3 regions of the Pseudomonas sp. S3_B08 genome follow, and region 3 is predicted to be linked to each of the others. Evidence: predicted binding sites of a transcription regulator. Region 3 holds the regulator's gene; each other region holds the start of a gene.

Region 1 (6,065 bases), 770 kb from region 3:
CGGCATCAGCGCCCAGTTCATCGCGAACCAGCTTCATGGCCTGACGCATATCGGCGGCGAAAAAACGCTTAACTTGCATAAACCACTACCTCAGCCGTTGGGCCCTACTGTCGCAACGATGGTCACTTGCTTGTTGTCCGGTACTTCCTGGTAGGCCAGTACATGCAGCCCTGGCACTGCGAGGCGGCCGAAACGCGAGAGCATCGCGCGAATCGGGCCTGCTACCAGCAGGATCACCGGTTGGCCTTGCATTTCCTGACGCTGGGCCGCTTCGATCAACGAACGTTGCAGCTTCTCGGCCATGCTCGGCTCCAGCAGAACGCCCTCTTCCGAGCCTTGTCCTGCCTTCTGCAGACTATTGAGCAATATCTGTTCCAACCTTGGTTCCAATGTGATTACAGGCAGCTCGGACTCAGTGCCTACAATGCTTTGGACGATTGCACGGGATACGCCGACCCGCACAGCGGCGACCAGCGCGGCGGTATCTTGACTCTTGGCAGCGTTGTTCGCGATCGCTTCGGCGATGCTGCGAATGTCGCGCACCGGCACGTGCTCGGCGAGCAGCGCTTGCAGGACCTTGAGCAACTGCGACAGCGAAACCACGCCCGGCACCAGCTCTTCCGCCAGTTTCGGCGAGCTCTTGGCCAGCAATTGCATGAGTTGCTGCACTTCCTCGTGGCCAATCAGCTCACTGGAGTGCTTGTACAGAATCTGGTTCAAGTGGGTGGCGACCACGGTGCTCGCATCGACCACGGTGTAGCCGAGCGATTGCGCCTGGGCGCGCTGGCTGATTTCGATCCACACCGCCTCCAGGCCGAAAGCCGGATCTTTGGCGTTGATACCGTTGAGCGAGCCGTAGACCTGACCCGGGTTGATCGCCAGTTCGCGATCCGGGTAGATCTCGGCCTCGGCGAGAATCACGCCCATCAGCGTCAGCCGATACGCGCTCGGCGCCAGATCGAGGTTGTCGCGGATATGCACGGTCGGCATCAGAAAGCCCAGATCCTGCGAGAGCTTCTTGCGCACACCCTTGATCCGCGCGAGCAATTGCCCACCCTGATTGCGGTCCACCAGCGGAATCAGGCGATAGCCGACTTCCAGGCCGATCATGTCGATCGGCGTCACGTCGTCCCAGCCCAGTTCTTTGGTTTCCATGGCGCGGGCCGGCGACGGCAGCAGTTCCTGCTGACGCTTGACCTCTTCCAGCGCCACGACCTTGGCGACGTTCTGCTTCTTCCAGAACAGGTAAGCGCCGCCTGCGGCCAGCGCGGCCATGCTCAGGAAGGAGAAGTGCGGCATGCCCGGCACCAGCCCCATCACCGCCATCAAACCAGCGGCCACCGCCAGTGCTTTCGGCGAGGCGAACATCTGGCGGTTGATCTGCTTGCCCATGTCTTCCGAGCCGGACGCACGGGTCACCATGATCGCCGCTGCTGTAGATAACAACAGTGATGGCAATTGCGCCACTAAACCGTCACCGATGGTCAGCAAGGCGTAAACCTTGCCCGCATCGCCGAAGCTCATGCCGTGCTGGAAGATACCCACGGCCATGCCGCCGATGAGGTTGATGAACAGAATCAGCAGGCCGGCGATGGCGTCACCACGGACGAACTTGCTGGCACCGTCCATCGAACCGTAGAACTCCGCCTCCTGGGCGACTTCCTGACGGCGCGACTTGGCTTGATTCTGGTCGATCAGGCCGGCGTTGAGGTCGGCGTCGATCGCCATTTGTTTGCCGGGCATCGCATCGAGGGTGAAGCGCGCGCTCACCTCGGAAATCCGCCCGGCACCCTTGGTCACCACGACGAAGTTGATGATCATGAGGATCGCGAAGACCACGATACCGACCACGTAGTTACCGCCAATCACCACCTCACCGAACGCCTGAATCACCTTACCGGCAGCGGCGTGGCCGTCCTGACCGTGGAGCATGACCACTCGCGTCGAGGCCACGTTCAGCGCCAGTCGCAGCAGCGTCGCCACCAGCAGAATCGTCGGGAACACGGCGAAATCCAGCGGCCGCAGCGCATACACGCAGACCAGCAGGACGACGATGGACAGGGCAATGTTGAAGGTAAAGAAGACGTCGAGCAGGAACGGCGGTACCGGCAACATCATCATCGCCAGCATGACCAGCAGCAACAACGGCACGCCCAGATTGCCTCGACTGAGATCGGCAACGTTGGTGCGTGCTGTATTGAATAACTGAGTGCGATCCACCGGTTTTCCCCGTTCCTTTAAAGCAAACTTTTGACGCCCCGAACGGGCGCAGGGCGGCTATTGCAAGAAGCTTTCCAACTTTTGCCGGGGAATGAAATAGAGAGGGTTTACTTGGGATTTATCGGCTGATTGGGCTGGCCCCTTCGCGAGCAGGCTCGCTCCCACAGTTTGACATGCATTCCCAATCGGACATTTGGAATACGGCCCCTGTGGGAGCGAGCCTGCTCGCGAAGAGGCCTTCGAATGCGGCGCATTTTTTTCGATTTAAACGAAGCTGTTTACAAGACACCAGCAGACACGGTCTCAAGGCTACAAATCCTTGCGCCATTGCCTACAGCCAAGCCAGAATCCGCCGGCTTGTGCGCTTTGGGGTCGGATTCTATTGTGGTCCGGTCGCTGACGAATCAGCGATCGGGTTTAGCGACTCGGACCAACTCAGTGCATCAGCGATCATGGCTTCGTTGCGGGATTTTTCGCCCGCAATAACGTTATGGCGGCTGTATGCGGGAGACCTTCGGGTCTACCGGGGTGCCTGAGACCGGTTCGCTAACCTGCGTACAGCTGCCACCTTCACTTGTTTAGCGACAGGGGGAACGTGGCTCCATAACCTCAGGAGCTTCACCATGATCAAACCAACACCCAACCCGCCCGAATCCGCCCCCACCTCCACCTACGAATCCCTCGATTCAAAAAAACTCCACCAAGCCGCCGATCGCGCCCTCGACCACTACCTCTGCCCACCCGGCTCGACCCCACCACCCTTCAGCCCCCGCGCCATGTACGCCGTCACCGCCGACACCAAAAACGAAGACCTCCTGGCCAACGCCTGCGAAACCCTCGCCTCGGCCAAAACCATCGCCCAGGAATTCGCCGGGCCGGTCAAACCATCGCAGCGCCGAACGCTGATGGGGATTGCGCAACTGATCATGCTCGGGGAACTGGCGGTAAATCGGGTGCTGGATAATCTGGAGTTGCCTGGATGATGCGGTTCGGCTGAGTGATTCGAGTGAGAGAGCCGGCCTTTTGGCGAGCAAGCTCGCTCCCACATTTTGATCTTCTTGGATGCAAATCTTGCAGCGGCTGAAGATCCTGTCGAGTGCAGCTTGCGCGAGCTAGGCCTCTCGGCGGCGCAGGAGCGCCCACCCCTTCAGCGATACCATTGGTCGGATAACCGTCCCCACCTGTCAGATCTGACAGGTGACGGGCGCCTCGTTTTGCGTTGTGATGAACCTTGCCTGCCATTGTTCCTGGAGAACAGAATGAGCGTTCAAGTCCATTCAACCGAAGCCAACGCTGCCCTGGCCTTGTATCCCGTGTACCCCCCGCAATGGATAACACCGGTGCTGCCTCCAGGTACTGCTGATGGTGGCCTTCCTCTCTCGGCATTCACTCCATCTGGGGTCGAACTTGTCATCGACCCCATAACCGGCTTGCGGAATTGGGTCATGGCGGCTTATGACGTCGTGACTATTTTTGTCAACGGAGTCAACACCGGCATCAGCAAAACCATCTATCCCGGTGAGGAGCAGGAACGCATTCTTTTGCACGTGCCGGCGAGCTGGTTCACAAACGGTGTCAACGATGTCCGCTACAGAGTGACCCGAGCCAGCGGTAACGACGCTGACTCACCCACACTCAAGCTGCTCTACAACAACCCGGCGCCTACCGTCACCGTCAGCCATCCACCCAGCGTCGCACCGGGGCAGACGGCAGTCATCACGATCACCGTCGGTTACTCACGGCCTCACGACACGGTCACGCTCACCATAGGCACCTGGAGCATCACATTTCCCAACCCCACAAGCCCGATCAACCATACCCTGACGGCTGCCGAATTGCAGTTGATTGGCGACGGCACCCATTCGGTCTTCGCCAGGGTGCGCGATCAATTGACCAACAACAATGAGTCGGCGACGACCCCGATCACTATCACCGCCAATCAGAAGGTGTACAACTCGCCGATAATCGCTGAGGCCGTGGACGGCATGCTCGACGTGGCCGCACTGAGGGGCCAGGACGCCACGCTGCGAGCACGCGACTGGACGGGAATCCAGGTCGGTCAGCAGGTGTGGTTGAAGCTCACCGGCCAGAAACCTGACGGCTCGGCGCACGTCCTGCAATTCTGGAATGGTGACACCCACAAGGTGAATGCGACCTGGGTCAGTCAGGGGTTCTGGGATAAACCGCTGCTCATAGCTTTTCTGAAAGAATTGAAAGAAGGATCGCTGTTGAAACTGGAATTCTGGGTATCGGAGGACAAGAGCAATGACTTCGCTAGCGCCACGCAGTTTCCGTATCAGGTGTATACCGTCATTGGCCTGCAACTTGTCCTGCCACCCCCAACCTTGAACCCGCCCACAGTGCCGATTGACGTTTTGGCTAATCCGGATGGAGTGAAGCTTCAGATAACAGGCTTCGCAGCAGAGAAAGACGATAAGGCTCAATTCGTCCAGGTGAACGCGCCGGCCGGTGCGCCGCCGTTTCCGGTGGTGGATTTTGTTGGTGGGATTGCAGAGATTTCATTGAGCGCTGCGTTTCTGGCGGCTTGGCATGGCAAGGCGATTGAGTTTCGGTGGGATTTGATTCGCGCTGGACAACCGGCCGGGGCATCAGCAATAGCCGGCTTTGATGTCAGGATTATCGCTGATGCAGATCCCCGCTTGCCAACGCCGAACGTGACCCAGGCACAGGATAATAAAACGTTAAACTTAAACAGCTTCACGGGCGATGCGGAAGTGACATTAGATCACTGGACTGGCATTTCGACGGATCAGATTATTAATCTACAGTGCATTGGAGTCGACAACTCTGGCACCCCCCACACAATCGAGCTTCTGACCAACCATCAAATCACTGCGGAAAATATCGAACACGGTTTTATAGAGAGCCTATCAAGAAGCGAGCTCAATAAACTTAAGGACAACGAAGAGATTCAAATTAAAGCATGGGTAGAATTTGCCTCAAGCAACGGCATTCCGACCATAATGCTTCCGACGTTAATCCTCACTCTCATTATAATTCCAAACGAGATAATCATAAACTTTGATAATGAGCCGTCTCGAGCACTGTACACCGGGGAGTCACTCGAAACGCAGTATGTCACTATCACTAATATATCTTCGTCGCACCCCATATCAATATCGCCGGCAAGTGGCAGCGGTGACCCCCCATTACAAAACATTGAGAGGCAAGTAGTTTTTACATCACTGGGAACCTGCCAAATACACTTTAACTTTAAACATGCATTCACATACATCAGCTTTTATCAAGCCTGGGGAAACGTAACAAACAGGGCAAACTATTATGATTCAAAAGGATCTTTCCTAGGATATCAACTTCTGACTCCCACAGTAAAAGATCCCGCGCAACTTATCGAATTTAGAGGCACTGATGTTGCTCGAGTGGAAATAATCACAAATAATGACGCGATCGCCATCGACAATTTTAGATGTGTACGATAAGCCGCCCCGCACCTGAATCAATAAAAAAGGTTAATCCAAGCTCCGGAGTTCGCAAAAAAAACACACACAAAGCGATACCATTGGTCGGAAAACCGTCCCCACCTGTCAGATCTGACAGGTGACGGACGCCTCGTTCTGCGCTGTGATGAACCTTGCCCGCCATTGTTCATCACCAGTGTTCGAGGAGAACAGAATGAGCGTTCAAGTCTATTCAACCGAAGCCAACGCAGCCCTGGCCTTGTATCCCGTGTACCCCCCGCAATGGATAACACCGGTGCTGCCTCCAGGTACTGCCGACGGTGGCCTTCCTCTCTCGGCATTCACTCCATCTGGGGTAGAACTTGTCATCGACCCCATAACCGGCTTGCGGAATTGGGTCATGGC
Region 2 (6,065 bases), 1.0 Mb from region 3:
TTGGCTCGCCACGCCGGCAGCGAGCCGCACGATGGCAGGTTTTTTCTGCCAGACCTCAATTGAGGTCAACGCGACACTACAGTCAACAAGTGAGGGAAACACCCTATGAGAAGACTTAAGCGTGATCCGTTGGAAAGAGCATTTTTGCGCGGATATCAATATGGCGTTGGTGGCAAATCCCGTGAGCTTTGCCCATTTACTCTACCGTCGGTACGTCAAGCCTGGATCAACGGCTGGCGAGAAGGACGCGGCGACAACTGGGACGGTATGACCGGCACTGCGGGAATCCACAGACTCAACGAACTTCACGCCGTCGGCTGACACAGGGCATTTATTCCGACACGACAATCTGAATTTGCATTGAATTAACCACGCACGTCCTTCCCGGACGGCGGGCTACGGCCCAGGGGCTCCTTCGAGGAGCCCTTTTTTATGCCTGCAAAAAGGGTTAACCGGGATCCACGTGGCGAGGGGATTTATCCCCGCTCGGCTGCGCAGCAGTCGCGAAGTCCGAACTTCAATCTACCTGGCATATCACTGTGGAAGGTTTGGGGCTGCTGAGCAGCCCAGCGGGGATAAATCCCCTCGCCACAAAGGCTCCCCAAGGCCTCGGCAATCCTCAGCGCAACGCGGCGATGGCGTCTACCGATTCACGAATCAGCGCCGGGCCTTTGTAGATGAAGCCCGAATAGATCTGCACCAGGCTTGCACCGGCCGTGATCTTCTCCGCCGCGTGCTTGCCCTCGGTAATCCCGCCCGCAGCAATGATCGGCAAACGCCCGGCCAATTCGCCCGCCAGCACCTTCACGGTATGGGTGCTCTTTTCACGCACCGGCGCACCCGACAGACCGCCCGCCTCGTCGCCATGCTCCATGCCTTCGACGCCGACACGGCTCAAAGTCGTATTGGTGGCGATCACCGCATCCATGCCGGTTTCGATCAACGCCTGGGCGACCTGCGCAGTTTCTTCGTCGGTCATGTCCGGCGCGATCTTGATCGCCAGCGGCACATGCTTGCCGTGACGCAGGGCCAGTTCGGCGCGACGCGTGGCCAGATCAGCGAGCAATTGCTTGAGCGAGTCACCGAACTGCAGGCTGCGCAGGCCCGGGGTGTTTGGCGAGCTGACGTTGACGGTGACGTAGCTGGCGTGGGCGTAAACCTTGTCCAGGCAGATCAGGTAATCGTCGACCGCGCGCTCGACCGGGGTGTCGAAGTTCTTGCCGATATTGATGCCCAGCACGCCCTGGTATTTCGCCGCAGCGACCCGCGCCAGCAGGTTATCCACGCCAAGGTTGTTGAAGCCCATGCGGTTGATGATCGCCTCGGCTTCCGGCAGGCGGAAGATCCGTGGTTTCGGGTTACCCGGCTGCGGACGCGGGGTCACGGTACCGATTTCGACAAAGCCGAAACCCAACTGCGCAAAGCCGTCGATGGCCGCGCCGTTCTTGTCCAGACCTGCCGCCAGCCCTACCGGGTTCGGGAACTGCAGGCCCATGACGGTCACCGGCATTTTCGCCGGTGCCTTGCACAGCAAGCCGTTGAGGCCCAAACGTCCACCCGCGCCGATCAGATCCAGCGACAGATCGTGGGAGGTTTCCGGGGAAAGTTTGAACAACAGCTGACGGGCCAGGGTGTACATGGGCGGCAATGACTCGGGCGGCGAAAAGAGGCGGCGATTATAGCCGGGCATCGTCCCCCGGCGCGAGGCGCCTGCGCGAATCAGGCGACTGGCATATGCCTTGCACCACCCTGCTCATCAGTCTGCCGACCAATGACGGCGCGCAGGCCAGGACAATGGCGTCGTCCCCGGGTTTTGCCTGCGCAGAATCCGGGACGACGTTTTTTTTGAGGTAGCGTATGAACGAAACGTCCTTGGGGCCTCTGGCCTGGGTCAATGGCAGCGATGCGCCGGAAAAGAGCGCGATCAATCTCGGCTTCATGGCGCTGAGCGACTGCGCCTCGGTGGTGGTCGCCGCCACCCAGGGCTTCGCCCAACCCTACGGCCTGACGCTGAACCTCAAACGTCAGGCCTCATGGGCCAACCTGCGCGACAAACTGGTCAGCGGCGAACTGGATGCCGCGCACAGTCTGTACGGGCTGATTTATGCGGTGCACCTGGGCATCGGCGGCGTTGCCCCGACCGACATGGCGGTGCTGATGGGCCTGAACCAGAATGGCCAGAGCCTGAACCTGTCCCATGGCTTGCAACAGGCTGGCGTGAACAGTCCTGAAGCGCTCGATCGGCACGTGCACCAAAGCCGCGCAAAACTGACCTTCGCCCAGACCTTTCCCACCGGCACCCATGCGATGTGGCTTTATTACTGGCTGGCGAGCCAGGGCATTCATCCGTTGCAGGACGTCGACAGCGTGGTAGTGCCGCCGCCGCAAATGGTCGCGCACCTGCGAGCCGGGCGCATCGACGGCTTTTGCGTCGGCGAACCGTGGGCGGCCAGCGCCGTGCAGCAGAATCTCGGTTTCACCCTGGCGACCAGCCAGAGCATCTGGCCCGACCACCCGGAAAAAGTCCTCGGTTGCACCCGGGAATTTGTCGAGCAATACCCCAACACCGCGCGGGCGCTGGTCATGGCCATCCTTGAGGCCAGCCGCTTCATCGAAGAAAGCCCGGAGAACCGCCGCAGCACCGCGCAATTGCTCAGTGCCGCCGAATACCTCGACACCCCCACCCCGTGCATCGAGCCGCGTTTCATGGGGGATTACGCCGACGGCCTCGGCAATCGCTGGCAGGACTCGCATGCGCTGCGTTTTCACGGCGGTGGCGAGGTCAATCTGCCGTACCTCTCCGACGGCATGTGGTTCATGACCCAGTTTCGTCGCTGGGGTCTGTTGCGCGAGGATCCGGATTATCTGGCCGTCGCCCGTCAGGTTCAGCGCCTGGATCTGTATCGCGAGGCCGCCAGCGCGGTCGGCGTTGCGACTTCGTACGCAGACCTGCGCAGCAGCCAGTTGCTCGACGGCAAGGTCTGGGACGGCAGCGACCCGGCGGGCTATGCGCGCAGTTTCAAGCTGCATGCCCTGAGCGACACCGCCCCCCTTCTCGCCCAGCGCTGACAGGAGACCGCGAACATGTTGCGCATTCTGCTGATCAACGACACCGCGAAAAAAGTCGGACGCCTGAAAGCGGCGCTGACCGAGGCCGGCTTCGAGGTAATCGACGAGTCCGGCCTGACCATCGACCTGCCGGCGCGCGTCGAAACAGTGCGCCCGGACGTGATCCTGATCGATACCGAGTCACCGAGCCGCGATGTTATGGAGCAAGTAGTGCTGGTCAGCCGCGACCAGCCCCGGCCGATTGTGATGTTTACCGACGAACATGACCCGGGGGTGATGCGTCAGGCGATCAAGTCCGGGGTCAGTGCCTACATCGTCGAAGGCATTCACGCACAACGGTTGCAGCCGATTCTCGACGTGGCGATGGCGCGCTTCGAGAGTGACCAGGCCTTGCGCGCGCAATTGCAGGCGCGCGATCAGCAACTGGCCGAGCGCAAGCGCATCGAACTGGCCAAGGGGTTGCTGATGAAGATGAAGGACTGCAACGAGGAAGAGGCCTATACGCTGATGCGCCGCCAGGCGATGAGCCGCCAGCAGAAGCTGATTCAGGTGGCGGAGCAGATCATTGCCATGAGCGAGTTGCTGGGCTGAAGTTTTCGCTGCAAATCAAGAGCCCCTCACCCTAGCCCTTTCCCGGAGGGAGAGGGGACCGACCGCGTTGTCTGGCGCTGTCCGCCGACCTGAACGACCGAGTCGATTATGGATTCACTCGAAATCGTTCAGATCGGCAAATGATTCGGCCATCCCCCGCTCGGTTCCCTCTCCCTCTGGGAGAGGGCTAGGGTGAGGGGCTTTCGCTTTTCAGCTGTTGGCACAAATCTCGCTAAGTAAACCGCACAGGTAACCAACGGCGGTTGCCCCACCTACGACAAAGACGTCGCTCACCCCGTTCGCCCCTCGGCGAATCAGGTAGCGGCGTTTTTGCGTTTTGGCCCCACAGAACGGGGCCGGTGGTGCGGCCGTGAGGCGCTCCACCTGCTGTGCATGACTCCTTTCGAGACTCTTTTCAGCCGAGGTGCGCGATGAATTCAAACTTCTGGAAATCCGGCCATACCCCGACCCTGTTCGCGGCCTTCCTGTATTTCGACCTGAGCTTCATGGTCTGGTACCTGCTCGGCCCGCTGGCGGTGCAGATTGCCGCCGACCTGCACCTGACCACCCAGCAGCGCGGCCTCGTCGTCGCCACGCCAATTCTCGCCGGCGCGGTGTTGCGCTTCGCCATGGGCATGCTCGCCGATCGCTTGTCGCCGAAGACCGCCGGACTGATCGGCCAGGTCATCGTCATCTGCGCGCTGTTCGGCGCCTGGAAACTCGGCATCCACAGTTATGAACAGGCGCTGATCCTCGGCCTGTTCCTCGGCATGGCCGGCGCGTCGTTTGCCGTGGCCCTGCCGCTGGCCTCGCAGTGGTATCCACCAGAACATCAAGGCAAAGCCATGGGCATCGCCGGTGCGGGGAACTCCGGCACCGTGTTCGCCGCGCTGCTGGCGCCAGTGATTGCCGCCGCGTTCGGCTGGAGCAATGTCTTCGGTTTCGCCCTGATCCCGCTGGTTCTGACCTTGGTGCTGTTCGCCCTGTTGGCAAAAAACGCCCCGCAGCGGCCAAAACCGAAAGCCATGGCCGACTACTTCAAGGCCCTCGGTGATCGCGACAGCTGGTGGTTCATGTTTTTCTACAGCGTCACCTTCGGCGGCTTCATCGGCCTGGCCAGCGCGCTGCCCGGTTACTTCAACGATCAATACGGTCTGAGCCCGGTGACCGCCGGCTATTACACCGCTGCCTGCGTGTTCGGCGGCAGCCTGATGCGGCCGCTGGGTGGCGCGCTGGCCGATCGCTTCGGCGGCATCCGCACCTTGCTGGCGATGTACACCGTCGCTGCGATCTGCATCGCAGCGGTGGGCTTCAATCTGCCAAGTTCCTACGCGGCGCTGGCGCTTTTCGTCTGCACCATGCTCGGCTTGGGCGCCGGCAACGGTGCGGTTTTCCAATTGGTGCCGCAGCGTTTTCGTCTGGAGATCGGCGTGATGACCGGGCTGATCGGCATGGCCGGCGGCATCGGCGGCTTCGCCCTCGCCGCCGGTATGGGCGCGATCAAGCAAAGCACCGGCAGCTATCAATTGGCGCTGTGGTTGTTCGCCAGCCTCGGCGTGCTGGCATGGTTTGGCCTGCACGGCGTCAAGCGTCGCTGGAGAACCACCTGGGGCTCGGCGGCGGTGACAGCGGCGCGGGTCTGAGGCTCGAATGGCCCTGCAACTGAGTTTCGCCGAAGCCAGCGCCACCGGCCCGCGCGCGGAGAATCAGGACGCCCTGCGTTCAGTGACACCGGCGCCGGCACTGGCGGTGAGCAAGGGTTATCTGTTCGCCATCGCCGACGGCGTCAGCCAGTGCGCCGATGGCGGCCTCGCCGCGCGTTCGACCTTGCAGGCCCTGGCGCTGGACTACTACGCGACGCCGGAAACCTGGAGCGTGGCCCAGGCGCTGGATCGCCTGCTGCTCGCGCAAAATCGCTGGCTGCAGGCCAACGGCGGCGGGCAACCGCTGCTGACCACGGTCAGCGCGCTGGTGATGCGTGGTCGACGCTTCACCCTCGCCCATGTCGGCGATTGCCGGGTCTATCGCTGGCACGCCGAGCGCTTGCAGCGCATCAGCGAGGATCACGTCTGGGAGCAACCGGGCATGCAACACGTGCTCAAGCGTGCGCTCGGGCTCGATCAGCATCTGGTCCTGGATTTCCTCGACGGCGAACTGCGTGAGGGCGAAAGCTTCGTGCTGCTCAGCGACGGCGTCTGGTCGACCTTGGGCGATACCGCGATCGCCGCGATTCTGCGTGATCAAGCGGATCTGCCCAGCGCGGCGCAAACCTTGGTCAACGCCGCGCATATGGCCGGCAGTCAGGACAACGCCAGTGCCCTGCTGGTGCGCGTCGATGCGCTGGGCGAAGCGAGCATCGGCGATGCGCTGGTGCAATTGCAGCAATGGCCACTGCCGCCAACGCT
Region 3 (6,065 bases):
GGATGTGCCGGAAGGACTGGTGATTGCTCTGGTGCTGGCCGGGGCGGGAATGTCGCGGGTCAGAGCGTTTCTGATCGGCGCGGCGTCGGGGCTGGTCGAACCGATATTTGCGCTGCTGTGTGCGTGGCTCGTGAGTCTGGCTCAGGTGCTGTTACCGTTGGGGCTGGCACTGGCGGCGGGGGCGATGTTGCTGGTGGTGACCCACGAAGTAATCCCGGAATCGCGCCGTCATGGGCATGACAAGCTGGCCAGTCTGGGCCTTCTGCTCGGGTTTTGTCTGATGATGGTGATGGATACGGCGTTGGGGTGAATGGAGGCGAGGAACAGTGTCCCCGCCTCAAGGATTATTCACCTTCGTCGAAATACCTTTCGATCAGATCGACCAATGCGTCCATGGCTTCCTGAGCCTGTTCGCCTTCGGTGCTTAAATGGATCTTGGTGCCTTTACCCGCCGCGAGCATCATCATAGCCATGATGCTCTTGCCGTCGACAGTCGTTTCAGGTGTGCGTCCCACTCGGATCGTGCAGTCTGGATACTGACCCGCCACGCCGACAAATTTGGCCGATGCCCGGGCATGCAGGCCCAGCTTATTGATGATTTCGATTTCACGAGCAGGCATCGCGGTGTAAATCCTTTAGGTGAGGTCGCGGTGGCGAACCTGGACGTTCTTCAGGGTTTTCTGCAGGGCCTGACCCAGACGTTCGGTCAGGTAGACGGAGCGGTGATGCCCGCCGGTGCAGCCAATGGCAATGGTGACGTAGGCGCGGTTGCTGGCGGCGAAGCGTGGCAGCCACTTGTTCAGGTAGGCGTAGATGTCCTGATACATTTCTTCGACATCCGGCTGCTGCGCCAGGTACTCGGCCACCGGTGCATCAAGGCCCGACTGAGCGCGCAGCTCCGGTTTCCAGTACGGATTGGGCAGGCAGCGCACGTCGAACACCAGGTCGGCGTCGACCGGCATGCCGCGCTTGAAGCCGAACGACTCGACCAGAAACGCCGTACCGGGCTCCGGTTGATTCAACAGGCGCAACTTGATGGTGTCGCGCAGTTGATACAGATTCAGACTGGTGGTGTTGATCTTCAGGTCGGCCAGATCGGCGATCGGACCGAGCAGGGCGGTTTCGTCGTGAATCGCCTCGGCCAGTGAGCGATTGGCGTTGCTCAGCGGGTGACGACGACGGGTCTCGGAAAAACGCTTGAGCAGGGTTTCTTCATCGGCGTCCAGGTACAGCACATCGCACTTGATATGCTTGGCACGCACGTCTTCGAGCAACTCAGGGAAACGTGACAGATGGCTGGGCAGGTTGCGCGCATCGATCGACACGGCGACCAGCGGCTGCGCCAGTTCCGTGTGAATCAGCGCCCGCTCGGCCAGTTCCGGCAGCAAACCGGCCGGCAGATTGTCGATGCAGTAGTAGCCGTTGTCCTCAAGGACATTCAGGGCGGTACTTTTACCCGAGCCCGAACGGCCACTGACAATGATCAAACGCATGATTAGTGCCCGTTCTGCTCGTCCAGTACGACCTGGTACAAGGCTTCATTGCTCGGAGCGCTGCGTAGCTTGTCGCGCACTTCCTTGCGGTCGAGCATGCTGGCGATCTGGCGCAACAACTCCAGATGCGCGTCGGTTGCGGCTTCCGGGACCAGCAATACGAACAACAGGTCCACCGGAGCGCCGTCGATGGCGTCGAAATCGATCGGGGCTTCGAGGTGCAGCAGGGCGCTCACTGGCCCCGCGCAGCCCTTGAGGCGGCAGTGGGGAATGGCGATGCCGTTGCCAAAACCGGTGGAGCCGAGTTTTTCACGGGCGATCAGCGCCTCGAAGACATCCTGCATCGCCAGATCCGGCACTTCGCGGTGGATCAGGTTGGCAATCTGTTCGAGGGCTTTTTTCTTGCTGCCGCCCGGCGCGTTCACTTGGGAACGGCCGGGGGTCAGGATGGTTTCAAGTCGGATCATGGATAGGGGTGTTAACGACCGGTCGCGCCCTGGAGGAGGCTCTGGGTCTTTTCCTTATGCTTTTTGAGTTGGCGATCCAGCTTGTCGGTAAGTGAGTCGATCGCAGCGTACATGTCGGTATCTTCTGCGTTGGCGACCACTTCACTGCCGGGAATATGCAAGGTGGCTTCGATCTTCTGTTTCAGCTTTTCGACGCACATCGTGACCTGCACGTTGGTGATCTTGTCGAAATGTCGCTCCAGTCGCTGGAGTTTTTCCTCGATGTAGGAACGCAGAGGTTGGGTCACTTCCAGTTGGTGTCCACTGATGTTGACTTGCATACAGCTTCTCCTTCGTTGCCAGTGCATAAAGCGGCAGGCCGAAAAGCCTGCCACTGGAACGCTGTAACGTGGCTTACATCAACCGCTTGCGTTCGCTCGAAGGCGCGATTCCGAGGGATTCGCGGTACTTGGCGACGGTGCGGCGAGCCACCTGAATGCCTTGTGCCTCCAGTAAACCAGCGATCTTGCTGTCACTCAACGGCTTTTTCTGATTTTCCGCAGCGACCAGTTTCTTGATGATCGCGCGGATCGCCGTGGACGAGCATTCGCCGCCTTCGGAGGTGCTGACGTGGCTGGAGAAAAAGTATTTCAGCTCATAAATACCGCGCGGGGTATGCATGAATTTTTGTGTGGTCACCCGGGAAATCGTCGATTCGTGCATGCCGACCGCTTCGGCGATGTCATGCAATACCAACGGCTTCATTGCTTCGTCGCCGTACTCGAGGAAGCCGCGCTGATGTTCGACGATCTGCGTGGCCACTTTCATCAGGGTTTCGTTGCGGCTCTGCAGGCTCTTGATGAACCAGCGGGCCTCCTGCAACTGGTTGCGCATGAAAGTGTTGTCGGCGCTGGTGTCGGCACGCTTCACAAAACCGGCGTACTGGGCGTTGACGCGCAGGCGAGGCACCGATTCCTGGTTCAGCTCGACCAGCCAGCGCTCGTTGTCCTTGCGCACGATCACGTCGGGAATGACGTATTCGGCTTCGGTCGACTCGATCTGTGAGCCGGGACGCGGATTGAGGCTCTGCACCAGTTCGATGACCTGGCGCAGCTCGTCTTCCTTGAGCTTCATGCGCCGCATCAACTGGCTGTAATCGCGGCTGCCGAGCAGGTCGATGTAATCGGCGACAAGCCGTTTGGCCTCGGTCAGCCACGGCGTCTTCGCGGGCAGCTGGCGCAATTGCAGCAGCAGGCATTCGCTGAGGTTGCGGGCGCCGATACCAGCGGGCTCGAATTGCTGGATGCGATGCAGGACGGCTTCGATTTCGTCGAGCTCGATGTCCAGTTCCGGATCGAACGCTTCAAGAATTTCTTCGAGTGTTTCGTCCAGATAGCCCTGATTGTTGATGCAGTCGATCAGGGTCACGGCGATCAGGCGATCGGTGTCGGACATCGGCGCCAGGTTCAGTTGCCAGAGCAGATGACTCTGCAGGCTCTCGCCGGCCGACGTGCGAGTGGTGAAATCCCACTCATCGTCATCGCTGCTCGGCAGGCTGCTGGCGCTGGTCTGGTAGACGTCTTCCCAGGCAGTATCCACTGGCAGTTCGTTGGGGATGCGCTCGTTCCAATCGCCATCCTCGAGGTTATCCACCGTCGGGGCGGTTTCCTGGTAGGAGGGTTCCTGGATTTCGGCGGGCTTCTGTTCGGCGTTGTCGGCCAGCGGATCGGCGTTGTCGAAGTCGTCGCCTTCTTCCTGGCGCTCGAGCATCGGATTGGATTCCAGAGCCTCCTGGATCTCCTGTTGCAGGTCCAGGGTCGACAATTGGAGCAGGCGGATGGCCTGTTGCAGCTGCGGTGTCATCGTCAGCTGCTGGCCCATTCTCAAGACTAGCGATGGTTTCATGGCAGGGGCTTAACACCTTATTCGCCGGCGCTTTGCGCCATCCACTACAGGGCGCCGAAGCGCCAAACTTAAGCAAATTATATGCCTGAAACTGAAGTGTTTGCCTAGAGCGCTGTAACAATTAAAGCGGATAAATGCGCCTTGAATCGATACAGCGCTGTCGCGCTTACAGGCGGAACTCGTGACCCAGATACACTTCCTTGACCAGATCGTTGGCCAGGATGGTCTCGGCATCGCCTTCAGCGATCAGTTGACCGTCGTTGACGATGTAAGCGGTTTCGCAAATATCCAGCGTCTCACGCACGTTGTGGTCGGTGATCAGCACGCCGATGCCCTTGGCCTTGAGGTGATGGATGATCTGCTTGATGTCGCCGACCGAGATCGGGTCGACACCGGCGAACGGTTCGTCGAGCAGTATGAATTTCGGTGCCGTCGCCAGGGCGCGAGCGATTTCCACCCGGCGGCGTTCACCACCGGACAGGCTCATGCCGAGGTTGTCGCGGATGTGGCTGATGTGGAATTCCTGCAGCAGGCTTTCCAGCTCCTTGCGACGACCGGCCTTGTCCAGCTCCGGGCGGGTCTCGAGGATCGCCATGATGTTGTCGGCGACCGACAGTTTACGGAAGATCGACGCTTCTTGCGGCAGATAGCCGATACCGGCCTTGGCGCGGCCGTGCATCGGCTGGTGGCTGACGTCCAGATCATCGATCAGCACACGGCCCTGATCAGCCTGCACCAAGCCGACGATCATGTAGAAGCACGTCGTCTTGCCGGCGCCGTTCGGGCCGAGCAAGCCGACGATCTGCCCGCTGTCGATCGACAGGCTGACGTCACGCACGACCTGGCGGCTTTTATAGGCCTTGGCCAGGTGCTGAGCTTTCAGAGTTGCCATTACTGGGATTTCTCTTCGGTTTTCTTCTTCGGCTGGATCACCATGTCGATGCGCGGACGCGATTCGGTGACCTTACTGCCTGTGGCGCGACCGGCGCTGGCCAGCTTCTTCACGGTGTCGTAGACGATTTTTTCGCCCTGGGTGACGTTGTTATCCTTGTCGATAACCTTGGCCTTGTCGATCAGCACCACCCGGTTCTGCTGGGCGTGGTATTGAATCGTCACGCCGTAGCCCTTGACCGGGTTGGCGTCGCCCTGGGTCTGCAACTGCTCGAAGTAAGCCAGGTTGCCTACCGAGGTCACCACGTCGATGTCGCCATTGGGCGCGCGCGTCATGGTCACGGTGTTGCCTTTAACGATCATCGAGCCCTGGGTAATGATCACGTCACCTTTATAGGTGGCGATGCCATTCTTGTCGTCCAGTTGGGCGTCGTCGGCCTGAATGCGGATAGGCTGCTGCTGATCGTTCGGCAGGGACCAGGCGCTCGCGCTTCCCAGTGCTGCGCCCAGACTGAGCAAAATAGGGAGGGTTTTAACGAGCCTCATACTGTCCTCTTACGTTCGATTGCAGGTGTATCCTGCTGTCCTTCAGGTACGCTTTCATTCCGACGCCAGTCGATACGCCGCCAGCGCCCTCGATTCTAACGGGTTGCGCGGTCTGCGCATATTCTTGCTGCGGGAACACGGTCATGCGGGTGCTGGTGATCAGGGTGCCGCGCTGTTTCTCATCGGTGCGCTGTACGCGGACCGAATCGATCAATTCAACTTCGGTGCCGCCCGAATTCACTTCGCCGCGCTCGCTGGTCACGTGCCACGGGAAGTCGGTGCCGCGGTACATGTTCAAATCAGGCTTGGTTACCAGAGTGACATCGGTGGCCTTGACGTGCTCGGCCTTGTCGGAGGTCATCTCGTACTGCACCTTGCCGTCGGGCAGGTACTGAATGGTGTGCGTGTTGGTCGCGTACCAGTCGATCGGATTCTCGGCGGCCGAGACCGGCGGCTTGTCGAGGAAGCGCTCCGGGCTGATGTTCCAGTAGCCCACCGCAGCGAAAATCGCCGCGATGCAGCCGAACAGCAGGAAATTGCGAAACTTTTTGCTAAACATGGTCAGGCTCACAGGTACGCGGCGTTGGCCGCTTCGAGGCGGCCCTGGGCGCGCAGGATCAATTCGCAGAATTCGCGGGCGGCACCTTCGCCGCCACGGGCGCGGGTAACGCCGTGGGCGTGTTCGCGGACGAAATCGGCAGCGTTGGCCACCGCCATGCCCAGCCCTACACGGCGGATCACCGGCAAGTCTGGCAGATCGTCACCGAGATAGGCGACTTCTTCA

What was found. The regulator sigma-54, encoded in region 3, starts transcription at its own class of promoters, with help from an activator protein. The targets are predictions, from matches to a motif close to ANTGGCATNNANNTTGCTNT.
Region 1: flhA (flagellar biosynthesis protein FlhA) is a predicted target of sigma-54. The motif match lies at 2,280-2,299, and genes of this name have one in related genera.
Region 2: AB4N73_RS03960 (CmpA/NrtA family ABC transporter substrate-binding protein) is a predicted target of sigma-54. The motif match lies at 1,727-1,746, and genes of this name have one in related genera.

The regions. Positions count from the first base shown of each region.
Region 1 covers NZ_CP162750.1:577,101-583,165, reverse strand. Annotated here, with positions in the region: gene flhF (flagellar biosynthesis protein FlhF) at 1-79, opposite strand, end outside; gene flhA (flagellar biosynthesis protein FlhA) at 91-2,220, opposite strand; gene AB4N73_RS02735 (DUF6124 family protein) at 2,844-3,203, shown strand; gene AB4N73_RS02730 (Ig-like domain-containing protein) at 3,480-5,681, shown strand; gene AB4N73_RS02725 (Ig-like domain-containing protein) at 5,875-6,065, shown strand, end outside.
Region 2 covers NZ_CP162750.1:834,318-840,382, reverse strand. Annotated here, with positions in the region: gene rmf (ribosome modulation factor) at 106-321, shown strand; gene AB4N73_RS03965 (quinone-dependent dihydroorotate dehydrogenase) at 620-1,639, opposite strand; gene AB4N73_RS03960 (CmpA/NrtA family ABC transporter substrate-binding protein) at 1,858-3,069, shown strand; gene AB4N73_RS03955 (ANTAR domain-containing response regulator) at 3,085-3,660, shown strand; gene AB4N73_RS03950 (nitrate/nitrite transporter) at 4,092-5,303, shown strand; gene AB4N73_RS03945 (protein kinase domain-containing protein) at 5,311-6,065, shown strand, end outside.
Region 3 covers NZ_CP162750.1:5,772,860-5,778,924, forward strand. Annotated here, with positions in the region: gene AB4N73_RS25910 (ZIP family metal transporter) at 1-310, shown strand, start outside; gene AB4N73_RS25915 (HPr family phosphocarrier protein) at 345-620, opposite strand; gene rapZ (RNase adapter RapZ) at 636-1,493, opposite strand; gene ptsN (PTS IIA-like nitrogen regulatory protein PtsN) at 1,496-1,960, opposite strand; gene hpf (ribosome hibernation-promoting factor, HPF/YfiA family) at 1,972-2,280, opposite strand; gene AB4N73_RS25935 (RNA polymerase factor sigma-54) at 2,354-3,844, opposite strand; gene lptB (LPS export ABC transporter ATP-binding protein) at 4,011-4,736, opposite strand; gene lptA (lipopolysaccharide transport periplasmic protein LptA) at 4,736-5,281, opposite strand; gene lptC (LPS export ABC transporter periplasmic protein LptC) at 5,268-5,840, opposite strand; gene AB4N73_RS25955 (KdsC family phosphatase) at 5,849-6,065, opposite strand, start outside.